4 regions of the Erwinia sp. LJJL01 genome follow, and region 1 is predicted to be linked to each of the others. Evidence: predicted binding sites of a transcription regulator. Region 1 holds the regulator's gene; each other region holds the start of a gene.
What was found. Region 1 encodes LexA, which represses DNA repair genes until DNA is damaged. Its sites were predicted from a motif close to TNCTGTATGTACATACAGNA; they were not measured.
Positions count from the first base shown of each region.

Region 2: the regulator LexA is predicted to act here: its motif matches at 3,096-3,115, upstream of ACLI4M_RS19465 (YebG family protein).
Region 3: the regulator LexA is predicted to act here: its motif matches at 3,583-3,602, upstream of umuD (translesion error-prone DNA polymerase V autoproteolytic subunit).
Region 4: the regulator LexA is predicted to act here: its motif matches at 2,175-2,194, upstream of ACLI4M_RS17225 (DNA translocase FtsK 4TM domain-containing protein).

Region 1 covers NZ_CP178576.1:2,258,002-2,263,692, reverse strand. Annotated here, with positions in the region: gene zur (zinc uptake transcriptional repressor Zur) at 294-803, shown strand; gene ACLI4M_RS11310 (CsbD family protein) at 884-1,093, opposite strand; gene dinF (MATE family efflux transporter DinF) at 1,310-2,632, opposite strand; gene lexA (transcriptional repressor LexA) at 2,717-3,325, opposite strand; gene ACLI4M_RS11295 (diacylglycerol kinase) at 3,432-3,800, opposite strand; gene plsB (glycerol-3-phosphate 1-O-acyltransferase PlsB) at 3,929-5,691, shown strand, end outside.
Region 2 covers NZ_CP178576.1:3,942,329-3,948,019, reverse strand. Annotated here, with positions in the region: gene ACLI4M_RS19480 (S9 family peptidase) at 1-950, opposite strand, end outside; gene ACLI4M_RS19475 (tellurite resistance TerB family protein) at 1,084-1,734, opposite strand; gene ACLI4M_RS19470 (sugar phosphate isomerase/epimerase family protein) at 1,905-2,717, shown strand; gene ACLI4M_RS19465 (YebG family protein) at 2,783-3,079, opposite strand; gene purT (formate-dependent phosphoribosylglycinamide formyltransferase) at 3,218-4,396, shown strand; gene ACLI4M_RS19455 (bifunctional 4-hydroxy-2-oxoglutarate aldolase/2-dehydro-3-deoxy-phosphogluconate aldolase) at 4,456-5,094, opposite strand; gene zwf (glucose-6-phosphate dehydrogenase) at 5,320-5,691, opposite strand, start outside.
Region 3 covers NZ_CP178576.1:3,871,638-3,877,328, forward strand. Annotated here, with positions in the region: gene ACLI4M_RS19155 (EthD family reductase) at 168-470, opposite strand; gene ACLI4M_RS19160 (MFS transporter) at 578-1,768, opposite strand; gene umuC (translesion error-prone DNA polymerase V subunit UmuC) at 1,881-3,143, opposite strand; gene umuD (translesion error-prone DNA polymerase V autoproteolytic subunit) at 3,146-3,565, opposite strand; gene ACLI4M_RS19175 (hypothetical protein) at 3,705-4,331, opposite strand; gene ACLI4M_RS19180 (DUF4385 domain-containing protein) at 4,451-4,900, shown strand; gene ACLI4M_RS19185 (TetR/AcrR family transcriptional regulator) at 4,897-5,502, opposite strand; gene ACLI4M_RS19190 (ABC transporter six-transmembrane domain-containing protein) at 5,607-5,691, shown strand, end outside.
Region 4 covers NZ_CP178576.1:3,477,152-3,482,842, forward strand. Annotated here, with positions in the region: gene cydD (heme ABC transporter permease/ATP-binding protein CydD) at 1-3, opposite strand, end outside; gene trxB (thioredoxin-disulfide reductase) at 150-1,115, opposite strand; gene lrp (leucine-responsive transcriptional regulator Lrp) at 1,642-2,136, shown strand; gene ACLI4M_RS17225 (DNA translocase FtsK 4TM domain-containing protein) at 2,256-5,691, shown strand, end outside.

The sequences.
Region 1 (5,691 bases):
AACACGCTAACAGTTGAGCATTTTTACACTGTGACTTCGCGGTAAAAACGCATCCGGCCCTATAAAAAAGGTAGACATAAACGCTAAGCGCTGCAAATCAGATTAGTTGTGTTAATCAAAAAAAATCTGGACCTGATCGTTAAGCCGCCACTGATTAAACGTTCTTTATCAGCTTAGCTTATCGGCAATACCAGTCATTAATGCAGGGTCGGCAGGTTAAAATGGCAAACTCGGCGTTTTGTGGCAGACGTGATAAAATAACATCCTATCTTGCCTGAGGGGGATCCATGAATATTACCAGTGCAGAAAAAATCCTGACGCAGGCTGAAGTGATTTGCCAGCAGCGTAGCGTGCGTCTTACGCCACAGCGCCTTGAAGTGCTGCGCCTGATGAGCGAACAGAATGGGGCTATCAGCGCCTATGACCTGCTGGACCTGCTGCGCGTCTCTGAACCCCAGGCAAAACCCCCGACCATTTATCGGGCGCTGGACTTCCTGCTGGAGCAGGGTTTTATCCACCGCGTCGAGTCAACCAATAGCTACGTGGTCTGCCACCATTTTGAAGAGCCCTCGCACACCTCAGCGATGTTGATTTGCGATCGCTGCGGTCTCGTTCGCGAACAGCATGCGGATGGCGTGGAAGATATCTTGAAATCTTTGGCCCTGAAGTCAGGTTTTACCCTTGGGCATAGTGTGATTGAAGCGCACGGATTTTGTCAGGAGTGTGGTGAGATTGAAGCCTGCACCCATCAGGATGCGTGCCAGCACGATCATAGCGTGCAGAGTAAAAAGCGCGGGCGTTGATAAATTTTTTGCGGGAATTATTGGGGGATGGCACATTCCATGTGCCTGGGTAGGAGCTAATACTTACTGTCGTTCGTCGCTTACCAGCGATGATCGTTACGGGTTTCCCAGTCTTTAAGCTCTTTTTCGGCCTGATCTTTCTGATAGCCGTAGCGCTCCTGGATTTTGCCGACCAACTGATCGCGTTTACCTTCAACCACGGTCAGGTCGTCATCCGTCAGCTTGCCCCATTGCTCTTTCACTTTACCTTTAAACTGTTTCCAGTTACCGCCGGCTTCGTCTTTATTCATGATGTGTTTCCTCTACCTTGGGTTAAAACAGCTTTTATGGTTAAGAATTCCACTTAGATACCAGTCAAATATCTGGTCAAGTGCTTAACGTAGAGATAATTGTAGTAGAGAAATGGGTTCTCGTTGCGACAACCCCTGACAAAAAAGCCATAAAGCAGAGAAAAACCCTAATACATCATAGAGGTAGCGCAGCGGCGGAAGACGTAAACAAATGTTTCAGTGAGCAAACCAGGTGCCGTTGCGCCAGTGCCTGCGCCAGATAATCCACAGCGTCAGGCCGCGCAGCAGCAGGAACACGGTCATTGCCAGCCACAGCCCATGATTACCCAACCAGGGAACGCTGCACAGGGTTAAGGCAAAACCGACCGCGGCTATCGCCATGCCGTTACGCATCTCGCTGGCGCGCGTGGCGCCAATAAACATCCCGTCCAGCAGATAGCATCCCACTCCCGCCAACGGCATCACAACCTGCCACCAAAGATAGCGATGGGCCAGCTGCTGCAGCGGCTGTAGCGAGGTCAGCAACGCGACTATCTGCTCGCCACACAGCGCATAGAGTAACGAGAAGGCGATGGCTACCACCACCGACTGGCGGCAGGCAGCGTGCCAGACGCTGAGCAGGCGCTGGCTGTTGCTGGCGCCGTAGGCTTCGCCGGCGCAGGCTTCCACCGCATAGGCAAAGCCGTCGAGGGCATAGGCGGTAAAAGTCAGGAACATCAGCAGCACTGCATTGACCGCCACCACATCGCTGCCGAGCCGCGCCCCTAAGAGGGTCAGCGAGGCGAAGCAGATTTGCAGCAGCAGCGAGCGCAGCATGATGTCGCGATTAAGTCGCAGCAGGCGCCCCAGGTTTCCGCGCCAGGCATTGAGTAATAGGCGCAGCGACAGGCCGCGCAGTACCATCACCCGCCACACCAGCAGCAGCCCGACAATAAAGCTGACGTACTCCGCAATAGCGGTGGCCGCCGCCGCGCCCTGCACGCCCCACCCCAGGCCGATAACGAACCACAGGTCGAGCAGAATATTCACCAGGTTACCGACCACCAGCAGGATCACCGGCGCACGCGCATACTGCACGCCCAGCAGCCAGCCGAGCAGCACCAGGTTAGCCAGCGTTGCCGGGGCGCTGAGCCAGCGGATCTGCATAAACAGCGCCGCCTGGTGCAGCACCGCCTCGCTGCCGCCGGTCAGACTGAGCGCCAGCTGAGTGAGCGGCGTTTTCAGGATGATGAACAGCAGCCCGGCGAGCAGTGCCAGCAGCAGCGGCTGCATTAGCGCGCGCGCCAGCGCAGGTTTGTCCTGCGCGCCAAATGCCTGCGCGGTCAGCCCGGTGGTGCTCATACGCAGGAACAGCAGCAGCATAAACAGGAAGCTGGTAACGGTAGTACCGACCGCAACGCCGCCCAGGTAAACCGGGCTATCGAGATGGCCAATCACGGCGGTATCCACCAGGCCTAGCAGCGGCACGGTGATATTGGAGAGGATCATCGGCAGCGCCAGCCGCCAGAGGTGTTTATCAGCTGTAGTGAGGAGTCGCATGGTGCGTTACCAGGATTTCACAGGGGTCGGTATCTGGATTTAGTCGGGGTCGGTCATGACCGACCCGCTTAGAGGGAGTAACTGCTACAGCCAGTTGCCGTTGCGGATCACGCCGACGGCCAGACCTTCGATGGTCAGCGTCTGGTTACGCAGGTCAACCACGATAGGCTGGAATTCCGGGTTTTCCGGCAGCAGATGCACGGTGTTACCCTGGCGCTTCAGGCGCTTAACGGTCACTTCATCATCGATACGGGCAACCACCACCTGGCCGTTACGCACATCTTCAGTTTTATGTACCGCCAGCAGGTCACCATCCATAATGCCGATATCTCTCATCGACATTCCGCTGACGCGCAGCAGGAAATCGGCGCCCGGTTTAAACAGGTCAGGGTCCACTTTGTAGTGGCCTTCGATATGTTGCTCAGCCAGCAGCGGTTCACCTGCGGCGACGCGACCAATCAGCGGAAGACCGTCTTCTTCTTCCATCATCAGGCGGATACCGCGTGAAGCGCCTGAAACAATCTCAATCACGCCTTTACGCGCCAACGCTTTGAGGTGTTCTTCAGCGGCATTCGGGGAACGGAAACCGAGCTGCGTAGCAATCTCTGCCCGTGTCGGCGGCATGCCGGTCTGGTTAATGTGGTCGCGAATCAGGTCGTAAACCTGCTGCTGCCTTGCCGTTAGTGCTTTCATCCCGCCCCCTGGTTGTTTATACAGTCGACTGTGAGTATATACAGGTATTTGCGCGATGAAAACCTAAAGTTGGTCAAAATTCAGTTTGTTGCAAATTTTGGAAAACTCATCGCAAATGCGGCACTAACAGCATAATCCAGACAAAAACAGCCAGCAAAATCGTCAGCAATACGGCTGCCGAACCCATATCTTTCGCCCGGCCTGCCAGCGGGTGAATTTCACTGCCGATGCGGTCGACGACCGCTTCAACGGCGCTATTGAGCACCTCAACGATAATCACCAGCACCACGGAGCCGACCAGCAGAACACGAGTGATGGCGTCCACGTCGAGCCACAGAGCAACAACAATGGCAACAATAGCGGCGATAGCCTCCTGACGAAATGCCGCTTCATGCTGCCATGCCGCGCGTAAACCTTTCCAGGAATAGCCCGCAGCTTTTATAATCCGAGTCAATCCGGTGACGTTACTTGCCATAATCAGGGAACCCTTTACGATGTTGAGCGTCAATGTCTGGGTGGCGCACATTTTGCAACACCACAGAATCTGTTGGCGCTTTCTGGTATGCTTGCGGCGCTTTGCTAACAAGAGGCTTCATGTTGTCTATGTCAGGTTGGCGTAATTTATATTATAACTTATTGAATCTACCAGTTAAATTCCTGGTAAAAAGCAAGGCGATCCCCGCTGAGCCGGTTGCCGAGCTCGGGCTGGATACGTCGCGCCCTATTATGTATGTACTGCCTTATGATTCAAAGGCCGATCTCCTTGCACTGCGAGAGCAGTGCCGCAAGCAGGATCTCCCCGATCCGCTGGAACCGCTGGAGATAGACGGGGCCGTTTTGCCACGTCATGTGTTTATCCATGATGGCCCACGCGTATTCCCCTATTTCGTGCCGAACCTTGAGTCAGTCAAGCTGTTCCATGAATATCTCGACCTGCACCGCAGCCATCCGGACCTGGATGTGCAGATGGTGCCGGTATCGGTGATGTTCGGGCGCTCGCCGGGCCGCGAGGTTCAGGGCGATGCACAGCCGCATCTGCGGATGCTGAACGGCATTCAGAAATTCTTTGCGGTGCTGTGGCTGGGCCGCGACAGCTTTGTGCGCTTCTCGCCGATGGTCTCTTTACGCCATATGGCCACCGAGCACGGCACCGACAAGATTATTGCCCAGAAGCTGGCCCGCGTGGCGCGGATGCACTTTGCCCGCCAGCGTCTGGCTGCCGTCGGGCCACGCCTGCCGGTGCGTCAGGACCTGTTCAATAAGCTGCTGCAGTCGAAAGCTATCGCCAAGGCGGTGGAGGATGAAGCGCGCAGCAAGAAAATTTCCCATGAGAAAGCCCAGCAGAACGCCGTTGAGCTGATGGAAGAGATTGCTGCCGACTTCTCCTACGAGGCGATTCGCCTCACCGACCGCATCATGGGCTGGACCTGGAGCAAGCTGTATCAGGGCATCAACGTTAATGGCGGCGAGCGCGTGCGCCAGCTGGCGCAGGACGGGCATGAAATTGTTTACGTCCCCTGCCATCGCAGCCATATGGACTACCTGCTGCTCTCTTACGTACTGTATCACCAGGGTCTGGTGCCGCCGCATATCGCTGCCGGTATCAACCTGAACTTCTGGCCAGCCGGTCCGATCTTCCGCCGCCTGGGTGCGTTCTTTATTCGCCGCACCTTCAAGGGCAACAAGCTCTACTCCACGGTGTTCCGCGAATATCTCGGCGAGCTGTTTACCCGCGGCTATTCGGTGGAGTATTTCGTTGAGGGGGGCCGTTCACGTACCGGTCGCCTGCTCGACCCGAAAACCGGCACGCTGTCGATGACCATTCAGGCGATGCTGCGCGGCGGTAATCGCCCAATTACCCTGGTGCCCATCTACATCGGTTACGAGCACGTGATGGAAGTGGGTACTTACGCCAAAGAGCTGCGCGGTGCGACGAAAGAGAAAGAGGGCTTTATGTCGATGGTGCGCGGGCTGCGTAAGCTGCGCAACCTCGGTCAGGGCTACGTCAACTTCGGTGAGCCGCTGCCGCTGGTCTCCTACCTTAACCAGCAGGTGCCGGAGTGGCGTGACGCGATCGACCCTATTGAAGCCCAGCGCCCGGCGTGGCTGACCCCGGCCGTCAACGATATCGCCCAGAAAGTGATGGTGCGCATCAACAACGCCGGTGCCGCTAATGCCATGAACCTGTGCGTCACCGCGCTGCTGGCCTCACGCCAGCGTTCGATGACGCGTGAACAGCTGACTGAACAGCTCGACTGCTATACCCAACTGCTGCGCAACGTGCCCTATTCGCCGGACTCCACCGTGCCGGATATGACGCCGGAAGCGCTGCTGGAACATGCGCTGAGCATGAATAAGTTCGAGCT
Region 2 (5,691 bases), 1.7 Mb from region 1:
ATGTTGTTACGCGGGGCAATCAACGTCTGCCAGTGCTGCTCCTCGAAACGCTCACTGCGGTATAAGCCGAAATTTTTGCCTTCGCGGTTGGAACGTATATAGAACTGTTGCTGGTAGTGATCCACGCTGTATTCGTGATCCTTGCGGCGCGGGCTGAAAACCTGCGGCTGCGCATCCGGCTGCTCAGCATCCAGCAGCAGGATCTCACTGGTGGTGCTGCTACCAAGCGCAATAGCCACAAACTGCTCAGAGGTGGTCTTATAAACGCTGACGTAGAACGTATCGTCCAGCTCCTCATACACCAGCTGGTCCTGCGACTGCGGCGTCCCAAGCGTATGGCGCCAGACCTGATAAGGCAGCAGCGTCTTTTTGTCTTTCAACACATAGTAGAGCGTGCGCGAGTCGGCCGCCCAGGTCATGCTGGAAGCCACGCCTTCCAGCACCTCCGGATACCACTCCCCGCTGCGTATATTGCGCAGGCGGATGCCATACACCCGGCGCGAGAGGAAATCTTCCGCCACCGCCATCACTTGGTTATCCGGGCTGATCGCCACGCCGCCTAAGGTATAGAACTCGCTGTCAGCGGCACGCTCGTTGCCGTCCAGCAGCGTATCCCAGACGTCCGGGGTTGTGGTCTCAGCAGGCTGGCGGGTATAGAGGGTGTACTCATTGCCCTCTTCATAGCGGCTCTGATAGCGGTAGCCTTTTTTCACATAGGGCACTGAATGGTCACGCTGGGGGATGCGCTCGACAATTTCCTTCAGCAGCTGTGCCTGTAGCGCCTGCTGCGGCAGTAATGCCGCTTTGCAGTAATCATTTTCAGCGCGCAGATGCGCCAGCACCTGCGGGTTTTCACGCTCATCGTCGCGCAGCCAGTAGTAGTTATCGGTGCGCGTATCGCCGTGCAGCGACATCACATGAGGGATTTTTTGTGCTTTAGGAGGTGTCATATTATCTTCGCGGTTGCTGTGTCTGTCTGTAAGGTTGGCAGCAACCAGGCTGATTGCCAAGGGGTTATGGCGAACAATCTGGCAATCAGCACGGGGGATGAGCTGAAAGGCGATAACTTCACCGCCTTCAGGTTCAGGCAGGAAGTTTTTGTTTTTCGGCGCGGATATCCGTTTCAATCGACTGCCGCACGTCGGCGGGGATTTTCAACGCATCGCCCAGCGCCTGCAGGTAGCTGCGCTCCATAAAGTGGTCGACGTCGATCACCAGATTGCTGAGGAAATAGACTTCCAGCGCTTCCTCTTCATTTTTCACATCCGCAGCCAGCGTATTCGGGTCCAGTGGCCGGTCGATGGCGCGCTGAACAATCTGCTCGGCCTGCGTGCCCAATCCCGACTGGTGAATATGCTGATCGATGGCTTTGCGCTCTTCTGCATCAATATGCCCGTCGCTTTTTGCCGCGAACACCAGCGCTTCAATCAGTCGTTCAGCGCGGCGATCGACAGGCGTGCTCTGCTGGCCGAACTGCGGCTCATCCTGATGCGTTTCGCTGACGCGCTGCTTATATTTATTCCACAGCACGGCACCTGCGGCGGCGCTGCCGCCAATGATTAGCGCATTTTTACCGTATTTAGCCAGCAATCCACGCGATGACTTACTGGCAATCAGTAATCCAGCCAGCCCGCCGAGTGCCCCGGGCGCCAGCATCTTGCTCAGGCCTTCACCACCGGACGATTTACCCGCTTTGCCTAATACCGTCTGAATCTGTTGCAGCCAGTTGCTCATACTCACTCCTTCATTGCCAGAAAACACCACAATAGGTGACCCCGCGTCAGGAAACGTCAAAGCATGAAAAGGCGCTAAAATTTTCACTGTTTGTTACCGTTCCCCTGCTGGTGGAGACGGTAATTTGTTCCTATTTTAAAAGGCCAGGGGAAAACAGCTTAAGGAGCCACATGAGATTTTCAACCAATCCACTCTTTATCAATACCGTACTGTTAGGGGGCAACCCGCAGGAAAAGCTTGCAGCCGCTGCCCAGGCAGGTTTCGCTCAGGTTGAATTGTGGCAGCAGGATGTTGAGGCAGCAGAAGGTGGCGTGGAAAGTCTGACGGCGTTATGCCGTTCGCGCTCGCTTGGTCTGACCGATTATCAGGTTCTGCTGGACTTTGACGGCGCGCCGGACGATCTGCGCGACAGCAAGCGCCAAGAAGCCCTGCGGATGATGACCACGGCACAGCAGCTGGGGGCATCTACCGTACTGGTTCCCGCCTCAACCCATGCGCGCTGCCAGGCTGAACGGGTGGAAGACGATCTGCGCTGGCTGGTGGCGCAGGCCGCCGGGCGGGGATTACGCGTGGCGTATGAAGCGATGGCCTGGAGCCAGCAGATCAATAACACCGCCGCCGCCTGGCAGCTGGTGAAGCGCATCGATGCGCCCAATCTGGGGCTGGTCGTTGATGCCTTTCATATATTTGTGCGCCAGCGCAGCGTTGAAGATTTGGTGGGTATTCCGGCAGACAAAATTTATCTGGTGCAGCTCTCCGACCTCGACAAGCAGCCGGAAGATGGCAGTCTGGTTGATGTCGCCCGTCATCAGCGCCTGCTGCCGGGAGAGGGCCATTATCCGCTGGAGGATTTACTGGGCCATTTGCAGAAGATTGACTACCGCGGGCCAATAGGACTGGAGGTGTTTAACGATCGGCGTAAGGCGGCCGATCCGTTTGCTACGGCAGCAGCGGCAATGAATGCCCTGCGTGGTGTACTGTAGGGTTGAAGCATGCGTCCCCAGGGGTCAGGGTCAGGGTCAGGCATGCCTGACCCCTACAGAGCAGGTTAAACCGCGCGCAGTTTGCCTTCGGCGACGTCTTCGCTGCCGTCGGCCGCGCTGCTCTCTTCCGGCAGCTTGCCGGTGCGCAGGATCTGCTGCAGCGCGTCTTTATTCTCGGCCAGGTAGAGGCCAAGCGCCTCGCCCTGCTGCTCGTCTATCTCCAGCGGGCTGGCGCTCAGCCAGTCAGAGAACACTTCCGCCATGTCGAGCATCTTGTCGTAGGCATCGGCTTCTTTCTTGCTGGCAAATGTCATCTTTTCCTCACCTTTTCTGACGACAACGTATTTGATCTCAACAGCCATGATTTTCGTCCCGTTTAACTGTATTTTTATACAGTATAGCAGCGGCGCTTTTTTGACTCAAGTGCAAACTGCCGGATGAATACGCAAACGTTTTCGTTTATACTGCGCGCGTTTTTTTAATCCATTCAGGTAGAGATTATGACGACTCTTGGAACCGCGCTGCGCCCTGCAGCAACCCGCGTAATGCTGTTAGGATCTGGTGAACTGGGCAAAGAGGTGGCGCTGGAGTGCCAGCGTCTGGGCGTGGAAGTTATCGCCGTTGACCGATACGCAGATGCCCCGGCAATGCACGTTGCGCACCGCAGTCATGTTATCAACATGCTGGATGGCGCCGCGCTGGCTGCGCTGGTCGCCCAGGAGAAACCGGACTTTGTGGTGCCGGAGATCGAAGCGATTGCCACCGATATGCTAATCGAGCTGGAAAAACAGGGCCAGCACGTGGTGCCCACCGCCCGCGCGGCGAAGCTGACCATGAATCGCGAAGGTATCCGCCGCCTGGCGGCAGAAGAGCTGGCGCTGCCTACCTCAACCTACCAGTTCGCCGACAGCCGTGAAGCCTTTCTCGCAGCGGCTGATGAGATTGGCTTCCCGTGCATCGTCAAGCCCGTCATGAGCTCATCCGGCAAGGGTCAAAGCTTTATTCGCACAGCTTCGCAGCTGGATGCCGCCTGGGAATATGCCCAGCAGGGTGGCCGTGCCGGCGCGGGCCGCGTCATCGTTGAAGGCGTGGTGAAGTTTGATTTTGAAATTACGCTGCTGACCATTAATGCGGTTGACGGTATCCACTTCTGTGCGCCCATCGGCCACCGTCAGGAAGATGGCGACTACCGCGAATCCTGGCAGCCGCAGCAGATGAGCGAACTGGCTCTGCAGCGCGCGCAGGATATTGCGAAGAAAGTGGTTACCGCCCTTGGCGGTCGCGGCCTGTTTGGCGTGGAGCTGTTTGTCTGTGGTGATGAGGTGGTGTTTAGCGAAGTCTCCCCGCGCCCGCACGATACCGGGATGGTCACGCTGATTTCGCAGGATGTTTCCGAGTTCGCGCTGCACGTGCGTGGCTTCCTTGGCCTGCCCGTTGGCGGCATTCGTCAGTACGGCCCGGCGGCATCGGCAGTGATCCTGCCAGAACTGGACAGCACTAACGTGCAGTTTGGCAATCTGTCAGCAGCACTCGGGGCGGGTTTACAGCTGCGCCTGTTTGGCAAGCCGGAAATTCAGGGTAAGCGTCGGCTGGGCGTGGCGCTGGCCACCGGTCATGATATTGATGATGCGGTACAGCGTGCCGTCGCAGCGGCTGCTCAGGTTAAAGTCAGCGGGTAATTGGCAGGCGGTAAAACTCAGGGCGCTGATATCAGCGCCCTTTTTTCATCTCTGCTCGCTTAACGTGCGCCCGCCACCGCTTCGCGCGCCAGCTGGGTAATACGCTCATAATCCCCTGCTTCCAGCGCGTCGGCGGGCACCAGCCAGGAACCACCGATGCAGAGCACGCTTTTCAGCGCCAGATAGTCGCGATAGTTTGCCGGAGAGATCCCGCCCGTCGGGCAGAAACGCACCTGCGGGAACGGGCCGCCAATGGCCTGCAGGGCTTTCACGCCGCCGTTAGCTTCCGCCGGGAAGAACTTAAATTCGCGCAGGCCATAATCAAGACCGGTCATCAGCTCAGACACGGTACTGATACCGGGGATCAGCGGCACAGAGCCGGCAACGGCCGCCTTCAGCAGCGGTTCAGTCAGCCCCGGGCTGATAATAAACTGCGCGCCAGCATCGGTCACTTCCTGCAGCTGCTGAGCGTTTAACACCGTCCCTGCACCGACAATCGCCTCCGGCACTTCACGCACCATCGCTTTCAGGGCATCCATCGCACAGGGAGTACGCAGCGTCACTTCCAGCACGCGCACGCCGCCCGCCACCAGCGCTTTCGCCATCGGTACCGCGTGCTCCAGCTTGTTGACTACGATAACCGGAACGACCGGGCCGGTGGTGAGGATCTGTTCTGCGCTTGTTTTCCAGTGACTCATCTGTGACCTTCTCCTGTCGGGCCTGCCTCCCGTCCTGGCGGATCGTTGCAGGCAAAAGTGACGCCTACAGCGTCAGGAATATGATTGCGTGCTCTACCATACAGGAGAAAGCCCGCAGGCGTCTATGCCACCTGGTTATTTTTAAAATGGAGGTTCATTTTTAATGAATCTGAATTTTGACCATAAAAAAACCCGCCGCAGCGGGTTTTACTGTTCAGGCATGAACTACTCGAATTCATTCCATGAGCGACCATCGCGGGTGATCATCGCGACGGAAGCCACCGGCCCCCAGGTGCCCGCCTGATAAGGCTTAGGCGCTTCTTTATCGGCAGCCCAGGCATCCATAATCGAGTCGACCCACTTCCACGCCTCTTCCACTTCATCACGGCGCACGAACAGTGCCTGAATACCGCGCATGGTTTCCAGCAGCAGGCGCTCATAGGCATCTGCCAGGTGCGACTGGTTGAAGGTTTCTGAGAAGCTCAGATCCAGCTTGGTAGTCTGCAGGTTGTGCTTGTGGTCCAGGCCAGGCACTTTATTCAGGATCTGAATATCCATGCCTTCATCCGGCTGCAGGCGAATGGTCAGTTTGTTCTG
Region 3 (5,691 bases), 1.6 Mb from region 1:
TGTTTCAGGTCACGCATTCTGGAATGGCATTCATTTATGTACAACGACAAAGAGAACATGAGCCATCCGTTCCACGGCTGGACTGTAACAGAAGGGAAGCATGGGCAAATAGACAAGGAGCCGTAGCGTAAGTTTGTGGGCGTGGGAAGTACCGCGCCCACGGGGTTTTATCCGACGCGCAATACCTCAGACACCATCTTCTGCGACTCGACGTTAGTAAAGTTTTTCACATCCGCGACAAACTCCGCACCATGCGCGTCAATCACCTGCTGGAACTCTTCAATGCTGTTGCAGTAAACATGGCAGGCGGCAATAAACGGCGCGCTGCTGTCCAGCGGCGTATCAATTTCATAGGCGACACACTTATCGCCCATGCGCGCTTTGAGCAGCGGCAGATGTACATCGCGGTAATAGTCGTGGTCGAAATGGGCATCGGGCTTACGCGGGTAAAGTACGCTGAATTTGATCACACTAGATTCCTTTTGAAGAGGATGGCTAAGAGAAGGAGTATAACCAGGGGCGGGCGCAGCGGGTTAGCGCATTGAGCGCTTGGCTGAGCGTTTGACCGAAGACCTGTTTATAAGACCCGTTTGCTAAAAATCAGCCAGAGTAACAGCGCGCAGAGGGCTATTCCGCCCAGCGTCATATAGGCATGGCTCCACGTTGAATGGCTGACGATGGCGCCGGCCAGTGCCGGGCTGAGTGAGGCGCCCAGCCCCTGAAATAGCATCACCAAACCCAGCGCGGCGTTAATATGCCCTGAGCCGTTGAACAACCAGGCAATCAGTCCGGGCACGGCAACCCCCAGAATTCCCGCAGCGACACCGTCCAGCACCTGTACGGGAAATAACACCCACTCATTCCCCCAGAAGGCGGCAATCGCGGCGCGCACTGGCAACACCAGGAGGGCAATCAGGAGGAGTCGCGCGTAACCGCACTGGGCGGCATAGCGCGCGGTCAGCAGTGCGGCGGGGATCATCACCACCTGCGAGATCGCCACCGTTAATGCGGCATAGGTGCCTGGCGTGAACATCGCTTTAGCACCAGAGGAGGCGATCTGCATGCTCAACATCGGCAGCTGGGCCGCATTAGCCAGATGGAAGAGCAGTAACGTGGAACCTGTAACCAGCAATTCTGGCCGTTTTAACAATGCTAACAAAGAGGGAGAAACGGCCGCACCTGCCTGTTGGTTACTCCCCCTTGCCACATTATGGTCGATATCATCTTTGTTGATGGCCGAGGTACAAATCAGGGTGCATACCGCCATCGCCGTCATCAGTAAGAAAACGGACCCGGTGCCCCAAATCCAGCAGGTGAACGCGGCCACGATGGCTATCGTCATATTGCCAGCATGGTTGAAGGCTTCATTGCGCCCCATTTGATGCACGAAAGCCTGCTGGCCGCCGATCCCCAGGGTGATACCGGCAATCGCGGGTGCGACGATAGCGGCCGCTAAGCCGGTGACGATCTGCGATGCAATCACGATGGTGGGCGTCGGAAAATACCAGAGCGCCAGCGTGCTCAGGGTGATGAGCAGGGACGAGACGATAAGTAACAGGCGCTTGTGACGCGTGGCGTCGACGATCATCCCAGAGGGGAAGGTGGCCAGCAATCCCGCCAGGCTACCGGCGGTCATCACCAGGCCAATATCATCCGCCTGCCAGTGGTGAGAGACCAGAAATATCCCGAGGAATGGCCCCAGCCCGTCGCGAACGTCGGCAATAAAAAAGTTGAGCAAACAGAGCACTTGCAGTGAACGTAATTTCATACATAACCCCGGGTGAAGCAAGAACACGCAATAAGGTGAGAGATGACAATAGGGGGGATATCTGAATTTTTCCACTGCAACTTACACCCGGCAACCTGCACCCTGAATCCGCCTATTTCGCCACCGGAAAATCGGCGTAGCGCGTGGTATACGCGGGCGACAGCATCTCGCGCTTCATCGCCCAGGCTTTCTCAATCCCCTGGCCGGCAAACCACACTTTGCCTTTCCCCGAGCGGTTCAGCGTGTCGATCGCCGCCATCAGTGCCGCGCTGTCAGGCCTGGGCTGACAGTCGTCAAACAGGTTCAGCTGCGCCACGCCGCTGCTGAAAAAATCCGCCAGCATCACGCCCGCCTTCATATAGCGGTGGCCGTCGCGCCAGATGCGGTCCAGCGCGTCGGTGGCGGCCTGAATAATATCGCGCGTGTCGTTCGACGGCGTCAGCAGCTTGCTGGCGGCCTGGTTACCGTAAAACACCTCATCCTGCGCGTGCGGGCTGGTGCGCAGAAAGACGCTGATAAAGCGGCAGAACTGCTTTTCCTGGCGCAGCTTTTCGGCGGCGCGTTCGGCATAGGCGCAGACGGCCTGGTGCATCTCTTCATAGGCGGTGATGCGGTGGCCGAACGAGCGGCTGCAGATAATCTGCTGCTTGGTGGGGGAGAACTCCTCCATGCCGAGGCACGGTTCGCCGCGCAGCTCGCGGGCGGTGCGCTCCAGCACCACGTTGAAGTGCTTGCGCACCACCCAGCTGGAGCAGTCGGCCAGCTGCAGCGCGCTCTCAATACCCATCAGATTAAGCTTTTTGCTGATGCGCCGCCCCACGCCCCACACTTCCTCTACCGGCACCAGCGCCAGCAGCTTACGCTGACGGTCGACGTTCGACAGATCGACCACGCCGCCGGTCTTTTTCCACGTTTTCGCCGCATGATTGGCGAGTTTCGCCAGCGTTTTGGTCGGCCCGATCCCCACGCCAACGGTCAGCCCGGTGTTTTTCAGCACCTGGTTGCGCATCTGGTGGCCGAAGGTGTCCAGCGGCATACAGTTATTCACGCCGCTGACGTCGACAAAGGCCTCATCGATGGAGTAGATCTCAATGGCCGGGCCGATCTCCGTCAGGGTATTCATTACCCGACTGCTGAGGTCGGCATACAGCGCGTAGTTGGAGCTAAAGACGTGCACCTTCTGGCGGTGCAGCTCGTTTTTCAGCTTGAAGTAGGGCGCGCCCATCTTGATCCCCAGCATTTTGGCCTCGGCCGAGCGCGAGATCACGCAGCCGTCGTTATTCGACACCACCACCACCGGCTGCCCGCGCAGATCCGGGCGAAACACCGTCTCGCACGAGGTGTAGAAGCTGTTGACGTCAACGAGGGCGAACATGGCTACTGATGCGCTTTCAGGGTAAAGGTCACCACGCCGAAGATTTCCAGCTCTTCCTCGTTATGGAAGGTGATCGGCGCGTACTGGCTGTTGTGGGCGAACAGCTGCAAAACGGGGCGGGTGCGCAGCTCTTTCACCGTGAACTCGCCCGCCACGGCGGCCACCACGATGTTGCCGTGCACGGCATCGAGCGAGCGGTCAACGATCAGCAGGTCGCCATCGCCAATCCCCGCACCAATCATCGAATCACCGCTGACCTTAATAAAGTAGGTGGCGCTCGGATGTTTAATCGCCAGCTTGTTGAGGTCGAGCGTCTCCTCAACATAGTCCTGCGCCGGGCTGGGAAAGCCGCACGGCACCCGTTCGATAAACAGCGGGAGCGGCAGAGCCGGGGTGATGATGGCTGGGCGGATGAACGGCATAGTCTGAATCTCAATGTTACTGTGTTTATATACAGTATTACTGAATGCCGCCATCGATCAAGCGTCTTTCGCGCAGGTTCTGGAAAGCCTCTGAAGAGGCGGGGAATTTAGTTTGTTATGGCCGTTTGTCCTGTAAAGGCTAATCACTACTCCCGCCGCTATCACCCCCACTGTCTCCGCCGCCGCTATCGCCGCTGCTGCCACTGTCGCTGTGCCCGCTGTGGCTGTGATGGCTGTCTGCACCGCTGTGATGGTGATGGTGATGGTGATGATGATGCCTGTGGCGATCGTCGTTGCTGTCGCTGTAAGTTGTCTCGCTGGTGACGAGCAGCGTGGCGCCGGTCACCGGGTCAATCTGCACCGTGCGGGTTGAGCCGCTGCGCGGGGGCCTGGCGGTCGGGCGATTCGCCGGATGAATGAAGCCATTCATCAGCGCCAGCGCAAGGCTGTAGCAGCCCTGTACATAAAACGGCATGGTCGGCACCGGGCCGTGATGTATGCCGGAGCTGAGTGCCAGCGCCTCCACTGCATAAATAGTGCCCTGGAAAATAATGAAAGCCTGCACCAGCATAGCGGGGCGGCGTTTGGTGACCGTGGCAGCGAAGATCGTGGCGGCAATGCTGAGCAGCAGGCAGCCGACAATCAGCCAGCGGTTGGGGGCATTGAACAGCGCTTCACCACGGGTCAGGTCGGGGAGGGTACAGACAAACAGCGCGACAGGCAGCAGGCTGAGCAGTGCAAGCAGTCGGTTAAGATTCTTATCCATGATTCTTGGGTTCAGTAAAATTTATCAAAATCATAGCGGCAATTGCCGCTCAATGGCAGGGGTATCCGCCAGCGGCTATGCTCTCTGCTGACGGACGCCATTCATTATCAGGAGAAGCCATGAAGGAATTTGATTACCAGCGCGACTTTAGCCAGATCGATTTCAGGAAACATCCGGAGCAGTATCAGGTCGGGCGCGGCGAGCAGGGCGTGCTGATGGTTGAGCCGTATAAAAGTGAGATCCTGCCGCACTGGCGTTTTAAAACGCCCGAAGTGGCGGAGATCTCTGCTAACGCCATCATGGCGCTGTTTGAAGCGTATCGCCGCAGCGATGACTTCGTCGGCATGGATATGGCACGCAAGTTTATTCAGATGGGCTATACGCGCGCCAGGCGCTACGCCAACCATAAAGGCGGGCGTAAATATGATGCGCAGGGCGAGATATTGCCGTATCAGCTGAATGAAGAGAAGGCCGCCGCCGCCGCCATTTTTAAAGCCCACTGGGACAGCATTCGCCAGGATAAAGACTACCTGGCGCGGCGCAAAAAACATCAACAGCAGTTCGGCTAAGCCCCTTTGCCGACGGGTTTGGGGGGCGCGACCAGGATAACGGTGATAAACGCGTTGATATCTACCGTTGCAGCCTGCTGTGCAGCGGGGGAAGGGGAGATAATCAGCTGGTCGGCATAGCCGTTGAGCATCGCCCACAGCTGGCGCGTCACCCGCTGCGCATCACGATGGCGAAAGTGACCGGCCGTGATACCGCGGTCGATAATGTCAGCCAGCAGCGCCTGCCACTGCGCCATCATCGCCTCCGCCAGCTGCGCCCACTCCTCATCGCGGATCGCCAGCTGCCAAAGCGAGCTGTACAGCGACCAGCTGGCGTCCGGTGCGGCGGGCAGGTAGTTTTGCACAAACGCGCTGAGCTGTGAGCGCGCTTCGAGCGCGCCAATCTCATCAGCAAACTCTACGCGGTCGCGCTGCATAAATAGCGTCATCGCCTCTTTGCACAATGTTTCCCAGTCGCGGAAGTAGTGATAGATGTGGCTGCGCGAGATGCCGAGCTGTTCGGTCAGCTCGCGGGTGGTCACGCGCTCAATGCCTTTTTCGCTAAACAGCGTAATTGCGCCATCAAGAATACGGGCGCGTAATACTTCAGCGGTCTCTTTCATTGTTGCTTCCCACGGCTCCACGTTGACTTTGAGCAACTGCTCAAATAGACTGCATCTGGTTTTTGAGCAACCGCTCAAGCCTAATCCTACCAGAAAATAATCCGATGAAAACCTGTACCACTGCGGAAATCGTACCGACTTCCGCCAGCGCGATCGCCACGCTGAAACTGCTTGGCCGCCGCCACAGCA
Region 4 (5,691 bases), 1.2 Mb from region 1:
CATCTGTTGCCGTGTTGCCCTGACGTAAACAGTAGTGAGGCAAAGCCCCAGGAAGATCGGTGTCAAGCGCGGCAATGTTACAATGGGGAGGGTGAAAAGGCGACAATTGCTCGTCGCCTTGGGCAAGATTAGCTCAGGGTTTTAACAACTTACTGATTATTTTTAACCAAACCGTCAAGATAACGCTCGGCATCCAGCGCGGCCATACAGCCGGTACCGGCGGAAGTAATCGCCTGACGATAGATATGGTCCATGACATCTCCGGCGGCAAACACGCCCGGGATGCTGGTCTGAGTTGCGTTGCCATGGATGCCGGACTGCACCTTGATGTAGCCGTTTTCCAACTCCAGCTGACCGTTAAAGATTGCAGTGTTCGGGCTGTGGCCGATCGCGACAAACAGTCCGGCAACGTCCAGTGTCTTAGTCTGGTCATCTTTGGTCGAACGCAAGCGCAGGGAGCTGACGCCCATCTGGTCGCCCAGCACTTCGTCCAGAGTATGATCGGTATGCAGCACGATATTGCCGTTTCTGACCTTCTCATTCAGGCGGTCGATGAGGATTTTTTCTGCACGGAAGCTGTCGCGACGGTGAATCAGGTGCACCTCAGCCGCGATATTCGCCAGATAGAGCGCTTCTTCCACTGCGGTATTACCGCCGCCAATCACAGCGACTTTCTGATTGCGATAAAAGAAACCATCACAGGTTGCACAGGCGGAGACGCCGCGGCCTTTAAACGCCTCTTCTGACGGCAGGCCGAGGTAGCGAGCCGAGGCACCGGTAGCGATGATCAGGGCATCCGCCGTGTACTCACCTTCGTCGCCGGTCAGACGGAAAGGGCGGTTCTGCAGGTCGACGCTGTGGATATGGTCGAAGATGATCTCGGTATTGAATTTCACCGCGTGCTCATGCATACGCTCCATCAGCAGGGGGCCGGTCAGTTCGTTAGCATCACCCGGCCAGTTTTCCACGTCGGTGGTGGTGGTCAGCTGGCCGCCTTTTTCCAGCCCGGTGATCAGCACCGGGTTGAGGTTGGCGCGTGCAGCATACACCGCTGCGGTGTAGCCCGCCGGGCCGGAACCCAGAATCAGTAATTTACTGTGTTTCGCCGTACTCATGAGACCCTCATTATTTAACTGGCAAACAGATGCAGCGATTGTAGGGAATTTGCCGGGGCAAAAAAAGCGTTCTGCAATTTTGTTAACAATTAATGAAAAAGGTTTAACCAATCGTGGGCCAGGCAAACGACTGCGCTGTCTGCAAAACAGACTATATGGCCCGGACTATGCCATTTTAAGTCAAAAATAGTCATTGAAAAACAGAGAGACAGCCACTGCTATGGCATGTTGTACTGATTTTATTTGTTTTGCTTTGACAATCGGCTGAGCTTTTGCGAAAACATTATGAGAAGCAGAGGGAATTCGGCCCGGTCTTCCAGGATTTCATCCCGGATTTTCTATTTATGGCCGGATAAACTCAGCCTGTTATGTGCAATGACTCATGGTGTGGACAGACAACATGCGTCAGGTAGATAAAGCGATTAATCCCGCAACAGGCTCACTGTCTTCACTTAGATCAACCCTGTTACATTAATGGCGTTCAGGGTATGGCAGGTAGGGAAGGATTTTAAGAGAGACAATAATAATGGTAGACAATAAAAAACGACCTGGTAAAGACCTCGACAGAATCGACCGCAATATCCTGAATGAGCTGCAGAAGGACGGTCGTATTTCTAACGTCGAGCTTTCCAAACGCGTAGGGTTATCCCCAACGCCATGTCTGGAGCGCGTGCGCCGCCTGGAGCGTCAGGGCTTCATTCTCGGTTATACCGCACAGTTAAACCCGCACTACCTGGATGCTTCTCTGCTGGTATTCGTTGAGATTACTCTGAATCGTGGTGCGCCGGATGTGTTTGAGCAATTTAACGCCGCCGTGCAAAAACTTGAGGAAACTCAAGAGTGTCACCTGGTTTCCGGTGATTTCGACTACCTGTTGAAAACCCGCGTGCCAGACATGTCTGCATATCGTAAACTGCTCGGCGAAACCTTGCTGCGTCTGCCGGGCGTGAACGATACCCGTACCTATGTGGTCATGGAAGAAGTGAAACAAAGTAACCGGTTAGTGATTAAAACGCGGTAACACAGGGCAGGTGCAAAACCTGGTAGTTTTCGGTACACTCCTGTGAATTCATACAGGTTCAGCGTCGGGCATGCCCGGCGCTGTTGCCTTCATAGTTTACAGGCACCTGGAGAGTACTCTTGAGCCAGGAATACACAGAAGATAAAGAAGTTTCGTTACAACCGCTGAGCAGTGGGCGTCGCCTGCTGGAAGCGTTACTGATTATTGTTGCTCTTTTCGCCGTTTATCTGATGGTGGCGTTGATGAGCTTCAACCCTTCCGATCCCAGCTGGTCGCAAACCGCCTGGCATGAACCCATCCACAATTTAGGTGGGGGGGTAGGGGCCTGGCTTGCTGACACGCTGTTCTTTATTTTCGGCGTGATGGCGTACGCCCTTCCTCCGGTGATTTTAGGCCTGTGCTGGATCACCTTCCGTCAGCGTCATTCTCAGGATTACATCGACTACTTCGCGGTAGCACTACGTCTGATCGGCGTGCTGGCGCTGGTAGTGACCTCCTGTGGCCTGGCCGCGCTGAATGCCGATGATATTTGGTACTTTGCCTCTGGCGGCGTGATCGGCAGCCTGCTGAGTAACGCGATGGCCGCCTGGTTCAGCGGTCCCGGCGGCACGTTGACGCTGCTGTGCATCTGGGCGGCGGGCCTGACGCTCTACACGGGCTGGTCCTGGCTGACGATTGCCGAGAAAATTGGCGGGGTAGTGATGGGTGTCTTAACCTTCGCCAGCAACCGCTCGCGCGCCGATGAAAAATGGCATGAAGAGGATGACGAAGCCTATCAGGAAGACGATCGTCCTGCGCGAGAGTCCACCGCGCCAATAATGAAACGCAGCGCGCAGGCGGACGATGCAGACGATGTGCTGCTGGCAAAACCGCAGCCAATTTATGCTGATGTTGAGGATGACGAGCAGCACGATCCGCTGTTGGCGAAACCCGCTGCTGCTGCTGCCGGTGCTGCGGCGGCCAGCGAAGTGGCTGCGGCGCAGCCTGCCGCTCCACAAATCTCCGCGGCGCAGGTTGAAGCTCCTGCCGCAGCGCCAGCGGCACCCGTTCAGGTTTCAACTTCGGTTGAACCCGCTCAGCCGCCGTTATATCGCTTTGAAGTGCCTGCCGCAGCTGAGACCCCGGCACCTTCTGTTCCGGTTCAGCCGATGGAAGATGACGACGGTCCGCAGATGGGCAACTGGCGCGATACGCCAACCTCCTCGCCGTTTGATTTCTCGACGCAGCATGCCTCTCACCCCGCTTCCGTCGCTGCGGCGGCAACCGGTGTGGCCATTGGCGCCGTGGCGCAGTCTGCCACCTCCAATACGCCGTTTATGCCGGGCTTCACCGCCACCAGCGGTGATGAACTTAATCCGCAGGTGAAGCAGGGCATTGGTCCTGAACTGCCGCGCCCGAACCCGGTGAAACTGCCAACCCGTCGCGAGCTGGCTTCCTACGGCATTAAGCTGCCTTCGCAGCGCATGGCGGAAGAGAAAGCTAAACAGCAGGAGCAGAGTCAGGCTCAGCCTCAGGCCTCTTATCACGCTGAAGTCGACGACGAGCAGGATGCAGCGGAACAGGCACAGCTGCGCGAAGCGTTCTTCGCTCAGCAGCAGCAGCGCTACGGCGAAGAGTTTGCCGCTGAAGATGAGGAAGCTCTGGAGCAGGCTGCACTGGCTCGCCAGTTTGCCGACCAGCAACAGCAGCGTTATGCCGCCGAGCCGCAGAACAGCGCGCCAACCTTTAACCTTAATACTGCCGGTGCGTTTGATTTCTCACCAATGGACGATCTGGTTGATGACGGCCCAGCTGAGCCGCTGTTCACGATCGCTGCCGCGCCGGAAGTGGAGCCTGTAGCCCCGCAGCCAGCACAATGGCAGCAGCCGGAAAGCGCGCCGCAGCAACCTGCCGCCTGGCAGCAGCCTGCTCAGGCCCCGGCCGCTCAACAGCCGGTTGCCCCTTCATGGAAGGCCAGTGCGCCTGCAGCGCCGCAGCCGGTTGCCGCTGAAGCACCTAAGCCGCAGGAGCCGGATATGGACAGCCTGATCCACCCGTTCCTGATGCGCCATGAACAGCCGACGTATAAACCGACGACGCCACTGCCTACGCTCGATCTGCTCTCGTCGCCTCCGGCGGAAACCGAGCCGGTCGATCAGTTTGCCCTGGAACAGACCTCGCGCCTGATTGAGGCACGTCTGGCTGACTACCGCGTTAAAGCGGAAGTCGTGGGTTCTTCACCTGGCCCGGTGATCACCCGTTTCGAGCTGGATCTGGCACCGGGTGTCAAAGCGGCGCGTATTTCCAACCTGTCGCGCGACCTGGCCCGTTCCCTCTCAGCCGTTGCGGTGCGTGTGGTGGAAGTGATCCCTGGCCGCCCTTACGTTGGCCTTGAGTTGCCAAACCTGCATCGTCAGACGGTTTACCTGCGTGAAGTGCTGGACTGCCCGGCGTTCCGTGATAATCCGTCGCCGCTATCTATCGTACTGGGTAAAGATATTTCCGGCGATCCGGTGGTGGCCGATCTTGGCAAAATGCCGCACCTGCTGGTTGCCGGTACGACCGGTTCCGGTAAGTCGGTCGGCGTGAACGCCATGATCCTCAGCATCCTGTATAAAGCCACGCCGAAAGAGGTGCGCTTTATCATGATCGACCCGAAAATGCTTGAGCTGTCGGTTTATGAAGGTATTCCGCATCTGTTAACTGACGTCGTTACGGACATGAAGGATGCAGCCAATGCACTGCGCTGGTGTGTGGTGGAGATGGAGCGCCGCTACAAGCTGATGTCGGCACTTGGCGTGCGTAATATTGCGGGCTACAACGAAAAAGTGGATATGGCTGATGCCATGGGCCGCCCAATTCCCGACCCGTTCTGGAAACCGACCGACAGCATGGATATGACGCCGCCAGTGCTGGAGAAAGAGCCGTACATCGTGGTGATGGTCGACGAATTTGCCGACCTGATCATGACCGTCGGGAAAAAGGTGGAAGAGCTGATCGCTCGCCTGGCGCAGAAAGCGCGTGCAGCGGGTATTCACCTGGTGCTGGCAACGCAGCGTCCGTCAGTCGATGTCATTACCGGCCTGATTAAAGCTAACATCCCGACGCGTATCGCCTTTACCGTCTCCAGCAAAATTGACTCACGTACCATCCTCGATCAGGGCGGTGCCGAATCTCTGCTGGGAATGGGTGACATGCTTTATCTGGCGCCAAACTCATCGATTCCGGTGCGTGTTCACGGCGCGTTTGTGCGCGACCAGGAAGTCCACGCCGTAGTGGCTGACTGGAAGGCGCGCGAACGTCCTCAGTATAAAGAGGGCATTCTCAGCGGTGGTGAGGATAGCGAGGCCGGCGGCGGCGGTATCGACGGTGATGAAGAGCTGGACCAGCTGTTTGACCAGGCGGTGCAGTTCGTCGTTGATAAGCGTCGCGCGTCGATCTCCGGCGTCCAGCGTCAGTTCCGCATCGGCTACAACCGTGCGGCGCGCATTATCGAACAGATGGAAGCGCAGGGAATTGTCTCCTCTCCGGGCCATAATGGTAACCGCGAGGTGCTGGCACCACCGCCGCACGAAA